DNA from 3 places in the Paenibacillus sp. OAE614 genome. Region 2 is predicted to be linked to each of the others. Evidence: predicted binding sites of a transcription regulator. Region 2 holds the regulator's gene; each other region holds the start of a gene.
The links. Region 2 encodes Rex, which represses fermentation and respiration genes when NADH is low (regulators of the CRP and FNR family bind a similar motif). Its sites were predicted from a motif close to TTGTGAAATATTTCACAA; they were not measured.

Region 1: the regulator Rex is predicted to act here: its motif matches at 1,846-1,863, upstream of qoxA (cytochrome aa3 quinol oxidase subunit II).
Region 3: the regulator Rex is predicted to act here: its motif matches at 2,732-2,749, upstream of pflB (formate C-acetyltransferase).

The regions. Positions count from the first base shown of each region.
Region 1 is NZ_JBEPOD010000001.1:5,279,344-5,284,661, reverse strand. Features, by position in the region: gene qoxB (cytochrome aa3 quinol oxidase subunit I) at 1-734, opposite strand, end outside; gene qoxA (cytochrome aa3 quinol oxidase subunit II) at 762-1,712, opposite strand; gene ABIE48_RS24410 (HAD family hydrolase) at 2,136-2,858, shown strand; gene ABIE48_RS24405 (DUF2339 domain-containing protein) at 3,012-4,964, opposite strand; gene ABIE48_RS24400 (arsenite methyltransferase) at 5,094-5,318, opposite strand, start outside.
Region 2 is NZ_JBEPOD010000001.1:4,291,141-4,296,458, forward strand. Features, by position in the region: gene ABIE48_RS19645 (cell wall elongation regulator TseB-like domain-containing protein) at 358-876, opposite strand; gene ABIE48_RS19650 (amidohydrolase) at 918-2,252, opposite strand; gene ABIE48_RS19655 (redox-sensing transcriptional repressor Rex) at 2,206-2,892, opposite strand; gene dinG (ATP-dependent DNA helicase DinG) at 3,009-5,318, opposite strand, start outside.
Region 3 is NZ_JBEPOD010000001.1:1,529,599-1,534,916, forward strand. Features, by position in the region: gene adhE (bifunctional acetaldehyde-CoA/alcohol dehydrogenase) at 1-1,940, shown strand, start outside; gene mobA (molybdenum cofactor guanylyltransferase) at 2,045-2,668, shown strand; gene pflB (formate C-acetyltransferase) at 2,779-5,049, shown strand; gene pflA (pyruvate formate-lyase-activating protein) at 5,124-5,318, shown strand, end outside.

The DNA of each region.
Region 1 (5,318 bases), 990 kb from region 2:
GCAAGGGCAACGGTCAGAACCGGGAATGCGAACAGGATGATAACGTTCGTAATCAGGACGGACCAGGTAAACATCGGCATGCGCATCAGTTTCATGCCTGGCGCACGCATTTTCAGAATCGTTACGATAAAGTTGACACCGGTCATCAGCGTACCGATACCGGAAATCTGAAGAGCCAGAGAGTAGAAGTTGTTACCTACAGTCGGGCTGAAATCCAAGCTCGCCAGCGGGAAGTAAGCGGTCCAGCCGGCATCCGGCGATCCCCCGATGACGAAGGAAATGTTGAACAGCATCGCTCCGAAGAAGAACATCCAGAAGCTGACGGCGTTCAGTCTAGGGAAAGCTACGTCGCGCGCCCCGATTTGCAGCGGAACGACAACGTTCATAAGTCCGATAACGAACGGCATCGCCATGAACAGGATCATGATAACGCCGTGCGTTGTAAAGATTTCGTTATAGTGCTGCGCATCCAGAAACTTCATTTCCGGAGCCGCGAGCTGCGTACGCATCAGCAGGGCGTCAACCCCGCCGCGGAACAGCATGATGAGTGCGGACAGGATGTACATGACCCCGATCCGCTTATGGTCAACCGTTGTGAGCCATTCGCGCCACAGATAGCCCCACTTTTTAAAATAGGTCAGGCCGATCAGGATGGCGAGGGAAACGACGACGATACTGACCATGGCAGCATAGATCATCGGCTCACCGGTAACAAAAAATTCGTCCCATTTCATGCAGGTAGGTCTCCTTTCCAGTAGATGTTAGTTTCCATGTTCCATGGACCCCATATCTTCCATATTGCTCATATCCGAATGATCCATCGTTTCCGAGCCGGAATCTTTGTCACTGCTGCCGCTGCCGTGATGTCCTTCGGACATATCCATTTCAGGCGGCGGGTTGAACCCGAGGTGCGTGGAAGAGAAGGATTCCCGTCCAACGTAGGAGGTTTTCAGCAGCGCGTTAAATTTGTCCTCGGTTAATTGAGGCGCGGTTTTCTTCACGTCGTCGACCCATTTGCTGAAGTCTCCGGCGCTCATAGACTGTACCTCAAACTCCATCTGCGCATAGCCTTTACCGGAGAAGTTGGAGTTGCGTCCCATGAAGGAACCCGGTGTGTCGGCCAGCAGGTGAAGCGTGTTGACCATGTCGCTCATGGCGTACTTCTGTCCGCCAAGCTGCGGCACCCAGAAGCTCGTAATCGGTCCGTAAGAATACAGGCGGAACTCGATCGGCCGGTTTGTAGGAATATTCACATAGTTCACCGTTTCAACGCCTTCTTCAGGGTAACTGAAGTGCCATTTCCAGTTGGACGATGCGGCATAGATAACAAGCGGCTTCTGATCCTCGTAACCGGCAGGAACACTTTCCACCGCACTGGTCGTTTTGACCGTGACAACCGATAGAATGGCCACAATGATAACCGGAATCGCAATCCAGGTGAACTCGAGCCATTTGTTACCTTCTATATGAGGCGGGATATAATCGTCACTGGTTTTGCTTGCCCGGTATTTGGTCAGCATGATGATGTACAAGATGTAAACAACAATCAAGACGAAAGCCATCATCAGGATGGAGAAAATAATCGTGCTGGATTGTGTTTTTGCCTGCGGACCTTTCGGATCTAGCACGATGAGTGACGACGAGTCGCATCCGCTAAGCAGCAACATGATGGATACAAATAAACCAAAAAATAACCATCTTTTTTTCTTCACAGTGAGCTCCTTTCTAGCGTTACATGTAGCTGAATTGGTCTAAAATAATGAACCTTATAGCCATAGCTTAGTAATCCGGGGGAACGAAAACAAATGCAACAAAAGTAATAAATGTAAATCATTTACAGATATTCTGTGAACATCTTCACATGATTTTTAAAAAAACCTCAAATTGTGCGAAAAATCACTGTAATCGCTGAAAATCGGGGATTTTCATTTTTGTTCAAAATTGCACAAGGCTTTGTCAATGTTGCCAGTTTCGTCACAATTGAAAGGGCTTATCATAAGCCGTTAACCGGATTTTTCCCTGCTGGAACAACGGCTAAGGCGCCCGAAACGCCCGCTGTATGGTACAATATGAGGGCTAATGCGGGCAGCAGCCGGCATGTGATCGCGGACAGGCAGATGGGGGAGAACAAGAAAATGGGTGAACAACGAGCGGTATTTTTTGACGTGGACGATACGCTGTATGACCATCTGGAACCGCTGCGGCAGGCGCTCGATCGCTTGATATCGCCGCCGGACGGCTTTCCTTATGAACAAGTATACCACCGGTTCCGGCATTACAGCGACTTGCTGTCGGCCCGGCATGGACATGTGAATGATCCAGCGAATGCGGGGGATCTGGAGGACATGCGCGAGCAGCGGATTCAGCTGGCCCTTGCGGAGTTCGGCATCGACGTGGACCGGGAGCAGGCGGCTGCGATTCAGGCGGCCTATTTGGAGGGGCAGTTCGACATTCGCCTGTTCCCGGGGGCGCAGGAGCTGATCCGGGAGCTCCAGGAGCGAGGCGATGTGGTCGGCGTGATCACCAATGGACCGAAGGAACACCAAATGAACAAAGTCCGTGCGCTTAGGCTGGACAAGCTGGTAGGCTTGGACCGGGTATTTGTGTCCGGAGCGGTGGGCATGGACAAGCCGGATCCTCGGCTGTTCCGCCATGTCAATGAGGTGACGGCAACGGAACCTGGGGCAAGCTGGTACATCGGCGACTCCTGGAACAACGACGTCATCGGCGCGCTGGAGGCGGGGTGGACATCTGTCTGGTTTAACCATCGGATGGTCGAGCCGTTTGCGACCGGACATCAGCCCCATCATATTCTGGGGGGCTACGGGGAGCTGAGATCCGTTCTGCTGGGCGGTTAGCGGGTGGTTGGCTGTTTTCATGAAAAAAAGGGTGCCTGCATCCATCGGGGATGTGCAGGCACCCTTTATTTTGGAAATCGATAAGCATGGCTGCCGTGTATCGCGCCTTGAATGGAGCCGAATAACGTTCGCGCGGCGCAGTCATGGTCGTATTTATTCCGGCGGGAGCGGCGGAGTTCCCGCCGGAGGTCCCGGTGGGGCTTCGGGATCGGCCCCTTTGCGTTTGTACAAAATTCGGGAAACGGCGATCCCGGCGACGCCCAGTCCGATGAACAGGATCGCCCGCACGGCCAGCGACACGCCCGGCAGGTCGAAGAAAATGACCTTGAGCAGCGTGATCAGCAGGACGATCAGGCCGGCCAGGCGGACCATCGATTTACGCACCATGACGCCGTAAATAATAACGATGATCGCATAGAGCGCGTATTCGGCCGACAGGATCAAATGCTGAAGGTCGAACGACAGATTCCGCGTCAGAACCGAGGTTACTTCCGTCAGGAAGACGATGGACAGCAGCGCGGCGGACCACATCAGAATATCCGGTACTTTCCGCTGCCATTCTTCGGCCATATGTCTGCGGAGGACCGCCGACAAGCCTGCCAGGCTGGCCAGGAGCGCGATCCAGGACAGCGTTTCGATCGACAGGATCTCGTGAATGATCAGCTGCAGAATGCCGAGTCCCCCAAACAAATACAGGATGGCGGACGTGAGCTGCTGCATCCGGCTTCTCAGCAGGATGCCGAGGCCGAGTCCCAGGGACGCCTCGATCAGGACAGACAGCGGCAGTGCCTCCCGGCTGACGATTTCAACCAGCCAAAGGAGCCAGGCGCAGGTCGCGATCGCCATGTATTCGTGGGGAAGCCGGGCGCTCATCACCCGCCAGAGGGCGATCAGGCTGTAAATGACGGCCCAGATGATCAACATCATCGACTCGGGACCGGGGCCGCCCGCCTGATTGTACAAAGCGTAAATCCACAGCACGACCAGCCCGAAGCCGGTCATGAGCGATACCGTCTCGTCTACGCGGTGGCGGTACGGACGAACCAGCGAGAGGACGAGCAGCAGGGCGTGCTGCAGGAATACCGCGCCGAGGAAGACATGCCGGCTGCCTTCGAAATCGCCCGCCATATACAGAATCATCAGCGGCAGATGCAGCACGCCGATGGACACGAAGTAGGCGGCGCGGTAAGCATAACGGATCGACAGCGCCGTCATCGCCAGGGAAAAGACGAGCTCGAAACCTGCGGCGATCCAGGCGTTCGGCTCCGTGGATTTCACCAGGAACGGAATGAGATAACCGCCGACGGTCATGATAATCACGAGTGTCTGGGAGCGGCGCCTTACGGCGGTCCACACCCCCAGGGCGATGGACAAGATATATAATAGGAAAGCTAACCAGGACGGAATCAATTCATATAGATGATGTGCCGCAAAAAAGGTCAGCATGAGCACGGCGACGGAGCCGCCGAGCAGCACCTGCGCCAATCCTTCCCGCTGCGCCCGGACCTGCCGCTCCCCGAAGAAGTACATGGCGCCGGCGGCAACCAGGCCGAGGAGGCAGCGTACCGGCTGCGTCAGATACCCCGCCGACACGGCGGCGATAAAGCCCCACAGGACGCCGAGCAGCAGCACGACGATAAACACGCGCGGCAGCCATACCCGGGCGATGGCATGCTCCCAGTCTACGGGCGGCTTAGGCGGCTTGGGCGGCCGCTGGGCCTGCGGCCCGGCGGGACGGGGCTGGCCATAATACGGCCCTTGGCCCGGCTGGCCTTGGTTCGGGCCCGCCTGCGCCGGGTAACCTGCGGTTCCCGGCTGGCCCGGATACGGCCCCATGCCGGGACCTCCAGGGTACCCCGGCACTCCCGGCCGCCCAGGCATCGGCTGCTGGCCTGGATGCCCCTGGTAAGGCTGTGCCCCAGGCGGGTTCGGGTATGCAGCGCCCGGTGCCTGCGGCTGCACCGGCCGCTGAGCCTGGGCTCCCGGATTCACCGGGTGCTGCCGAGGATCACCCATACCCGGCCTCTCCCGTCTAAGTTCGTTCAGCTCCAGCTCCATCGCTTTCATTTTCGCTTCGAGCTGCTCAATCCTTCTTTCCAAATCCAATAGCTGTTCACCCCTAAAAATTCCATAATTATGTATTTAACCGAGATGGTACTAATATAACACATCTCGGCTGGAACAAGAGCCATAATATGGGTGGACATGGGTAAACAGGACGGCATTCCACTAAGCTTAAGGCTTGGTGGCTTGGATGACGGCCGAAACAATGTAATCCTCAATATTTGATCCTTGGACCCAATCCTTAATAAAAGCTTTGGACTCATCCTTAGGTTCAACGCTAATGTTTGTAAACCCGCTTTGTCTAAGCATCGCTTCAATTTCACGGACGGAAGAAGCTCCTGAAATGCAGCCTGAATACAACTCATCCAGGTCGTTTTTGATCTCAGGAGGTAAATC
Region 2 (5,318 bases):
TGTTCAGTCCGATTCGATGGATGGTTTTGCGCTTGTCGCGAAACACAAGCATCTCTTCGTTTGATACGCGCATCTGACCGTACTTCTATATACGATGCTTTTCAATAAAGAGCAGAAAAATCTTCTTCCAAGCTGAAGCGGGCTTCTGAATTTTACTGAAAAACGCTATCCTCTAATTATAGTACAATCCGGGCTGTTCGTCATATATATCTCTTCAATACAAATAAGAGTATATCACATTGTATATACTAAATCGAAGGTAAAGTGTGAATATATTTTAAATATTATCCTTTGTAAGCCAAAGAACCCCATTTAAGGATGGGGTTCTTTCTGCATGATATGGCCGTTTAAACAAAATCATCGATTGGGCAGCGTGAACGGGCTGCCGATTTCCGCTCCGTCGCTGAACCGGTAAAATTGATAGTAATAGTGATCTTCCACCTTGTAGAACAGCTGCCATACGTATTCTCCGTTATAGACACCCGGTACGAGGCGCATATCTTTAATGCCGGGAATGGAGCTTTTGATTTTGGCCTTCATCTTCTCTTTGGACATACCGCTGCTCAAAAGCTCTTGATGCACGGTATTCTGGCCTTCCTTGGGTTTTCCCTGATCGGTGAACTGCACCCAGACCATGACCTCCTGGCCCGTCTTGTTCGTCCCTTCCACGACCCAGTAGATGCTGTTCTGGTCCCACACAGACTTTTGGGCATCGGCGACCGACACGATTCCGGCTTCCTGTTTCGCTCTGGCAATAGCGGTGTCCTTTTCGCTCCATTGATCCTGCAGCACGTAAATAAAATAACGGTAAGCGCCGAAAATGATCAGCAGCAGGGCGACAATGCCGAGAAAGATCCATTTTTTCTTGTTCTTCAACCTGAACTTCCTTTCTTAAAGGTGAGCTAATCATCCCGGTCTTATCGGGAGAGAAGACCTTCAAAAGCCGCTTGGGCTTCCCTGCGGATGCGTTCCTCGTCCAGGGTGAGACAGCTGCCGTGCTTCACGACCTGCTTCCCGTCCACCCAGACATGCTCAACGTCCTTCGCGCTGGCCGAATAAATGACGTGTGAAATAAAGTCCGTACGCGGCAGAAAATGAGCCTGATCCGTATTCACCGCGATAAAATCCGCCTTCATCCCGGCCTCAAGTGCACCGATTCCCTCCAGGAACAAGGATTGCGCTCCGTAGATCGTGCCCATACGCAGCGCTTCCGCCGCGGGAACCGCCGTCGGATCTCCCGAGACGCCCTTATGTATCAAAGCGGCAAGGCGCATTTCTTCAAACATGTCCAAATTGTTGTTGCTCGCCGCACTGTCGGTTCCGAGGGAAACCGTAATGCCTGCCTGCATCATGTCGGTAACGCGGGCCACCCCGCTCGCCAGCTTCAGGTTGCTGCCAGGGTTGTGTGATACCGTCACGTGATGCTTCGCCAAAATGTCGATTTCCTCGTCTGTCAAATGGACCGCGTGTGCCAGAATCGTCGGCCGTGAGAACATGCCGAGCTTCTCCAAATGAATCGCCGGACGCGTTCCATAATCGCGTACATTCTGCTCCACTTCCGCCTTGGTCTCCGACATATGCGTATGCATCGGCAGATCCAGGTCATGCGCCGCCTGAACGAACTTCTCGATAAAATCAGGAGGGCATGTGTACGGGGCATGCGGAGAAATCATCGCCGTGATCCGGCCGTCTGCCTGCCCGTGCCAGTCCTTGGCGAACTGAATGGCTTCGTTCAGCTTGTGCCGCTGCACATCCTCCGGACACAGGCCGATGACACCGCGGGTCAGGGCAGCGCGCATGCCGGATTCAGTCACCACTTTGCCAACCTGATCCATATGATCGTACATATCGAGGAACGTCGTCGTACCGCCCTTCAGCATTTCAAGCACGGACAGCGAAGTCCCCCAGTAGACGTCACTGGACGTGAATTTTGCTTCCATCGGCCACATTTTTTCCTGCAGCCATTCCTGGAGCACCATGTCATCTCCGTAACCGCGCAGCAGCGACATGGCGGTATGTCCATGGGTGTTGATCAGGCCCGGCATAAAAAATAAATGCGTGCCGTCGACGACCTGTACGCCCTCTTCCAGCTGCGGCTCCTCTTCACCGATATAGGTGATGCGGTCGCCCTCAATGACCATCCAGCCGTGCAATACCGGCTGCTCCGGCCGCAAAACGGCAAAGCTTCCGTTCTTGATGGCCCATTTAGGATTGGCGCTCCGGCTGCTGGAGCTCTTCAAATTGTCCGTCATCTTCCGTGTCGTCCTTTCCGTTGTTCAAATAATAAGCAAGGCTGAGCAAATCCGTCGTAAAATCGGCGGCGTGTATCCGGATGCTTGCCGGCGCCTTCAGAATCGTCGGCGCAAAATTCAGAATCGCTTCGATCCCGGCCGCAATCAGCTGATCGGCGACGTTTTGCGCTTCGAAATCCGGGACGGTAATAATCCCGATCCGGATATTTTTACTTTGTATCGTTTCTTTCAGCTCATCCATAGCCTGTACCGTCAAGGTGTTGATGCGCGTGCCGATTTTGGACGGATTGGCGTCAAACACGGCCACGATCTTCATATTTTCCTTCAGGTAAAAGTTATAGTTGGACAAAGCTTGACCAAGATTCCCCGCTCCGACCAGCACCGCGTTGATCTGCTGGTCCAAATTCAGAATTTGACGGATCTTCTCGATGAGATAGGACACGTCATACCCTATCCCCTTACGGCCAAAATCCCCGAAATACGCCAAATCCTTGCGGATCTGCGCCGGGTTGAGATCCAGCTTCTGCCCGAGCTCCTGGGAGGAGACCGTGGCCACCTCCCGCTTGTTCAGCTCATTTAGATATCTAAGATATATAGGCAATCTGCGGACAACCGCCTCGGATATTTTCTCCGATTTCATGCATGTTCCCCCTATTGAACGGCTTGAATATTTATTTGGTTATATAGATTGAACTAAAGTTTTGCATTGAACTTCCTGTTCTAACCGCTTTAGTTCATTCTATCTAATGGACTCATTTAAGACACACCGTCCTGATGAAGCCATTCAGAGATGCGCGGAACCATCTGGTCTGTCTGCATATGCTCCATTTTCGGTCCAGGCAGCGAGTACAGGAAGTACTTCCCGTAATACGATTCGATGACGCGCGTATCGTATACGATGACGATGCCCCGGTCATGGGCGGTGCGGACCAGCCGCCCGAAGCCCTGCTTGAAGCGGATGACGGCCTGCGGGACCGACAGCTTCATAAACGGGTTCTTCTTCTGGCGCTGCAGCAGCTCGCTCTTCGCTTCCACCAGCGGATGGTTCGGCGGCTGGAACGGGAGCCGGACGATGGCCAGGCACGTCAGCGCTTCTCCCGGGATGTCCACGCCTTCCCAGAAGCTGCTCGTTCCAAGCAGCACCGAAGCGCTGCTGTCCGTAAACCGCCGGATCAGCTTCGTGCGGCTGCCGCTGTCTACGCCCTGTCCAAGCACGGCGATGTCGCTTTGTGCGAGGGCTTCTTTCAGCGGCTCGTATACCTGGCGCAGCATGCGGTACGAGGTGAACAGCACCAGCATCCGGCCGTGGGTCGCGATCGCGGCGTCCGCTAGTGAGCGGGCCAGCGTTTCGACAAACAGGGCGTCCCCGACGCTTCCCTTCACGCTTGGAAAATCCCGCGGAATGACGAGCAGCGCCTGGTCCCTGTACCGGAACGGGGACGGAAGCTGGACCGTCACAAGGCGTCCGCTGTCCTGGTCCTCCTGCAGTCCAAGGTTGTCGATCATATACTGGAACGATTTATCTACGGATAAAGTGGCGGACGTCAGGATGACGCTCTTTTTCTTGTCAAAAAACAGCTCCTTGAGCTGCTTGCTGACGTCAACCGGAACAGCGTACAGCTGGAGCGATTTGCTGCGGAAATGGCCGCTCGCTTCCATCCAGTACACGACGGTTTCGTCGTTCAGCGTCATAAAGAACCGGAGATTCTCCCGCTCGGAGCTGAGGTCCTTGAGCAGCCCGCCGATATCGGTGATCAGGCTGTCGGAACCGTAATCATCCTGCTCCTCCTTGTATTCGGCCAGCATCTTTTCGCCTTTGCGGACGATTTCCCCCACCGTGACAAAGATCTGGTTTTCGAGCGCCGCCAGCGTCTCCCACTCTTTCGGCTTTTTCCCCGGCTGAAGGCGCAGCGTATACTGTCCGCCGTCGCCGGGAGCAGCGTCGCTCCGTTCCGGAAGCAGGCCGAAGAGCGATTCGCTCAGCTTGTCCCAATGCTCTTTAACATCGACCAAATCCTCGCTCATCCGGTCGATAACGGCGGTCCATTCACCGGCCTGCTCATAGGCCGACGATTGAAGCAGCTGGCGAAGCGCCGGCAGCTGCCCACTCCGGGCGTCCTTATAGAGCCGTGTCAGCGTATGGACGACGGTAAAGTACTTCAAATGAAGTCCGAGATGCTTGCCGGCAACGTCTTCTAGGTGATGAGCTTCGTCGATCACGAGGCGCTCGTAGGAAGGCAGGAGCTGATGGCCTGCCTTGACGTCCGTAAACAGCTTGGAATGGTTCGTTATGACGACATCCGCGATTCCGGCTTCATGCTTGGCCCGATGGTAATAGCACTTGCGGAACCAAGGGCAGGCACGGCCCTGACAGGAGTCCGAGTCGCTGCTTACGGTCTCCCAGAAGTCTCCCGCACGGCCGCCGAGGCTCAGCTCCTCGTCATCACCCGATTCGGTCTGGGCGAGCCAGACGATCATCTGGGCGGCTGTGATGGTGTCTTCCTTCGGATTGATAAAGTCTCTTCTGTTTATTTTATGTTCAAATTTTCTCAAACACAAATAGTGCTGTCTGCCCTTGAACACAGCTGCCTTGAAAGGGAAGGGCACGACCTGCGTCAAGAGGGGGATATCCCGCTCCCGGAGCTGCTCCTGCAGGTTGATCGTATGCGTGCTGACCATCACCTTCTGGTCCTGCTTCACGCTCTGATAAATCGAGGGGATCAGGTAGCCGAGCGACTTGCCCGTCCCGGTCCCGGCTTCGATCAGCAAATGCTTGTCCTGATCCAGCGCATTCATCACCTGGTCGAACATGATCGTCTGCGGCTCACGCTCCTCGTAATGAGGCATAATATCGCGCAGCCGTTTTTCGATCTCGGCCAAATATTCCTTAAACTCGACACCTTTGAGCGGATTGTCGTCCACGTCATCTCGCGGCGGGGCCATCTCGGTCCAGTCATCCACCTTAAGCGCCAGCTGGCGGTAAAAGGTGTGGCTGTTCAGATCCTGAGCGGGTTCCCGCTCCTTTTCCTGGCAGAGGCCGTCGAAATACCAGCCGAGGTCGCTGTC
Region 3 (5,318 bases), 2.8 Mb from region 2:
CGGGCAACGTTCCCTGCTTCATTGAGCAGTCTGCGGATTTGAAGCAAGCCGTGACCGACTTGATTCTCTCGAAGACGTTCGACAACGGCATGATCTGCGCTTCCGAGCAGGCCGTCATTATCGAGGAGCCGGTGTACGACCAGGTTCGGAAGCTGATGAAGGACAGCGGCTGCTACTTCCTGAACAAGGCCGAAACCGAGGCCGTGTCCAAGCTGGTCATCAACAGCGAGAAGTGCGCGGTAAACGGAGTCATCGTCGGCCAGCCGGCGGTAAAAATCGCCGAAATGTCCGGCATTCAGGTACCGCAGGACACCAAAATCCTCGTGGCCGAGCTGGCGGGCGTCGGTCCGGCCTACCCGCTGTCCGCAGAGAAGCTGAGCCCGGTGCTTGCCTGCTATAAGGTCAAGACGGCGGCGCAGGGCATCGAGCGCGCGGCCGAAGTGGTCCAATTCGGGGGCATGGGACACTCGTCCGTCATCCATTCGAACGATGACGCCGTCATCCAGGCGTTCGCCAACCGCCTGCAGACCGGGCGCGTGATCGTCAACTCGCCTTCGACGCACGGGGCGATCGGCGACATCTACAACACGAACCTGCCGTCGCTGACGCTCGGCTGCGGTTCGTACGGACACAACTCGACGACGTCCAACGTCACGTCGGTGAACCTGATCAACGTGAAACGCGTGGCCTACCGGACGGTCAACATGCAGTGGTTCAAGGTTCCGCCGAAGGTCTATTTTGAGAAGGGCGCGACGCAGTACCTTGAGAAAATGCCGAACATTTCCCGTGTGCTGGTCGTCACCGACGAGATGATGGTCAAGCTGGGATACGTCGAAAAGGTGGAGTACTACCTGCGCAAACGCGTCAACCCGGTAGCGATCGAAGTGTTCTCCGACGTGGAGCCGGATCCGTCCGTCGAGACGGTAGAGCGCGGCACGAGACTGATGGAGAGCTTTAAGCCCGACTGCATTATCGCGCTCGGTGGCGGCTCCCCGATGGATGCGGCCAAGGCGATGTGGCTCTTCTACGAATATCCGGACACCAGTTTCCACTCGCTGAAGCAGAAGTTCATGGATATCCGCAAGCGGGTCTATAAATACCCGCGCCTTGGAGAAAAAGCCCAGTTTGTCGCCATCCCGACCACTTCGGGCACCGGCTCGGAAGTGACCTCTTTTGCGGTCATCACGGACAAGAAGGAAGGGAATACGAAGTATCCGCTCGCCGATTACGAGCTGACGCCGGACGTGGCGATCATCGACCCGGAATTCGTGTACAGCCTGCCAAAAACGGCGGTGGCCGACACCGGCATGGACGTCCTCACGCATGCCATCGAGGCGTACGTTTCCGTCATGGCGAGCGATTACACCGACGGGCTTGCGCTTCATGCGATCCGGCTGGTGTTTGAAAATCTGGAAAAGTCCTTCCACACAGCGGATCCGCTGGCCAGGGAGAAGATGCATAACGCGTCGACGATTGCCGGCATGGCGTTTGCCAACGCCTTCCTCGGCATCAACCACAGCCTGGCCCACAAGTGGGGCGGCCAGTACCATACGGCCCACGGGCGGACGAATGCGATCCTGATGCCGCATGTCATCCGGTACAATGCGCAGAAACCGACGAAGTTCGCGTCGTTCCCAAAATACAACCATTTCGTGGCCGACCTGCGCTATGCGGAAATCGCCCGGATGCTCGGCCTGCCGTCCCGGAATACGGAGGAAGGTGTCAACAGCCTGATCGAGGCGGTGCGCAAGCTGAACCAGTCGCTGGGCATTCCGGAGAAATTCCAGGATCTCGGCTTTGACCCGGCCGATTTCGAGGCTAAAGTGGATTATTTGGCCGACCGTGCGTTCGAAGACCAGTGCACGACGGCCAACCCGCGGATGCCGCTGGTCAGTGAACTGGCGGACGTTTACCGGAACGCCTTCTACGGCAAATTCTAGGAGCTGCACCGCATGATCCAGCCGGCTGCCGACCGAAAGCGTCGGCAGCCTTCTTGTATCAGAATCGTGATGTGCGTTGATCGCAGTGGAAAGGAGTGATTCATATGCTGTCCGGCGTTATTTTGGCAGGCGGCAATCATGGTTCTACGAAAGGCGCACCTACCCTATTCCGGATGATTCAAGGAGAAACGCTGCTGCAGCGGCAGGTCCGTGAAATGCGGAAGTGCTGCGGCGAGATTACGATCGTGACGGACGATCCCCGGCCGCTGCTTCGCCAAGTGGACCGGGATATCCGGATCATTACGGATTATTATGTCGGAAAAGGAATGCTTGGCGGCATGCACGCGGGCCTCTCCCTGTCTAAACACCGGGCCGTGTGGATCATCGGGTGCCACATGCCGTATCCCTCGGCCGACGCCGCTGAGCTGATGGCGTTGAGGCTGGAGGAAGGGCTCGACGCCGTCCTGCCGATGATCGGCGGCAGGCTCCATCCGCTTCACGGTATTTATGATCGCTCCTGCGCCGTGTATTTTGGGCAGTTTCTGGAGAGCGGCCATACGGAAGCTGATGGTCTGGTTCAACTGCTTCGTTATCTGGCGGTTGCGGAAACGGATTTCGGATATCAAGGCATGGACGGCGGCTTTGTTCGTACACTCGAAGATGCTTGGGGAGATGCGCTGACCGAATTTTTGGCTGACGAAGGGAAAGCATCAACATCGTTCAAATAAAAATAAGCGGCAGCGAAGATGGTGAAAAAAGTGAAAAGAGTGAGAAAAATCACTGTCTTTAACCTGTGAAAAAAGTAACATGAAAGCATAGAAAACGGAGGTGCTTGATCATGGCGATGAAAGAAAGCGAAGTAAAGAACCGGGCTGGATTCGAGGAGGCATGGCGTGGTTTTGCGGGAGGCAGCTGGCAGAAGAATATTGACGTCAATTCATTTATCGGGCGCAACCTCACACCGTATGAGGGCGATGAGCAGTTCCTTGCGCCGCCAACAGAGAACACGCTGGAGCTGTGGGAGCAGGTCAGCCAGCTGTTGAAGGAAGAGCGGGAGCGGGGCGGCGTTCACGACGTGGACGTGAACACGGTCTCCACCATAACCTCGCATGCACCGGGATACATCGACCAAGACAAGGAAACCATCGTTGGATTGCAGACCGACGCACCGCTTAAGCGTGCCGTTCAGCCGTTCGGCGGTATCCGGATGGTCGTCGATGCCTGCAATGCATACGGGTATCAATTGAACCCGGAGCTGGAGCGCATTTTTACCGATCTGCGCAAGACGCATAACCAAGGCGTGTTTGACGCCTATACGTCCGAGATGCGAGCAGCCCGCAAGGCCGGCATTATCACGGGCCTTCCGGATGCCTACGGACGGGGCCGGATTATCGGCGACTACCGCCGCGTGACGCTGTACGGTGTCGACCGCCTCATCCAGGGCAAGAAGGAGGAGCTGCTCCAGCTCGAAGTCGACGCGATGAGCGAAGACGTCATCCGGCTGCGCGAAGAGCTGTCCGAACAGATCCGTAGCCTCGGCGAGCTGAAGGCGATGGCCGCATCTTACGGACATGATATCTCGAGACCCGCGATGAATGCCAAAGAGGCGGTGCAGTGGCTCTACTTCGCTTATCTGGCAGCCATTAAGGAGCAGAACGGAGCGGCGATGAGCCTTGGCCGGGTATCCAGCTTCCTGGACATTTATATCGAGCGCGACCTCGCAGAAGGCACGCTGACGGAGAGCCTGGCGCAGGAGATCGTCGACCATTTCGTCATGAAGCTGCGGATCGTCAAATTTTTGCGCACGCCGGACTACAACGAGCTGTTCAGCGGCGACCCGACATGGGTGACCGAGTCGGTCGGCGGCATGGGGCTTGACGGCAAAACGCGCGTGACGCGGAACTCCTTCCGCTTCCTGCATACCCTCTACAACCTGGGACCTGCGCCCGAGCCGAACCTGACGGTGCTGTGGTCGGCACAGCTGCCGGAGAACTTCAAGAAGTTCTGCGCCAAAGTGTCGGCCGAGACCAGTTCGATCCAGTACGAAAACGACGACCTGATGCGTCCGCACTTCGGCGACGATTACGGCATCGCCTGCTGCGTATCCGCGATGCGGATCGGCAAGCAGATGCAGTTCTTCGGAGCCCGGGCCAATCTGGCCAAGGCGCTCTTGTACGCCGTCAACGGCGGCGTCGACGAGAAGAGCGGCGCCCAGGTCGGACCGGCCATCGCGCCGATCACGTCCGAGGTGCTGGACTATGAGGAAGTGAAAGCGAAGTTCGACGTCATCCAGGATTGGCTGGCGAAATTGTATATCAACACGCTGAACGTGATCCATTACATGCATGACAAATACTGCTACGAGCGCATCGAAATGGCCCTTCATGACCGGGATATTGTCCGGACGATGGCCTGCGGTATTGCCGGCCTGTCGGTCGTGGCCGACAGCCTGAGCGCCATTCGTTACGCGAAGGTTCGCCCGATCCGCAACGAAAAAGGGATCGCGGTCGATTTTGAAATCGAAGGCGAGTATCCGCAGTACGGCAATAACGACGACCGGGTCGACCAGCTCGCCGTGGAGCTGGCGGAAGGGTTCATGAACCGGCTGCGCAAGCATAAAACGTACCGCGGCGCGATTCCGACCATGTCGGTTCTGACGATTACGTCAAACGTCGTATACGGCAAGAAGACGGGCAGCACGCCGGACGGCCGCAAGGCCGGACAGCCGTTTGCACCGGGCGCGAATCCGATGCACGGACGCGACCGCAAAGGCGCGCTCGCTTCGCTGGCTTCGGTCGCCAAAATCCCTTACGAGCACAGCCTGGACGGCATTTCCAATACTTTCTCGATCATTCCGAAGGCGCTCGGCAAAGAGGACGCGGCCAGACACAGCAACCTGGCGGCGCTGCTGGACGGCTATACCGCAAGCGGCGGACATCATCTGAACGTCAACGTCTTTAACCGCGAGCAGCTGCTGGATGCAATGGAGCATCCGGAGAACTATCCGCAGCTGACCATCCGGGTATCCGGGTATGCGGTCAACTTCATCAAGCTGACGCGGGAGCAGCAGCTGGATGTCATCAGCCGCACGTTCCACGGAGAGATCTGACGTTACCGTTACGATTAGCAAGGCAATAAAGCAATGAAATCAAAAGTTGTCATCAAGAGAGGAGCGTGGCCCGCATGAAAGGCAGAATACATTCCATGGACACCTTCGGTACGGTGGACGGACCGGGCATCCGCTTCGTCCTGTTCATGCAGGGCTGCGCGCTGCAGTGCCAATTTTGCCATAACCCCGATACGTGGGATATGAAGGGGGGACGCCAAGTTACCGTCGAGGAGGTTCTCCGGGAAATCGAACCCTATGTGCCTTACTAT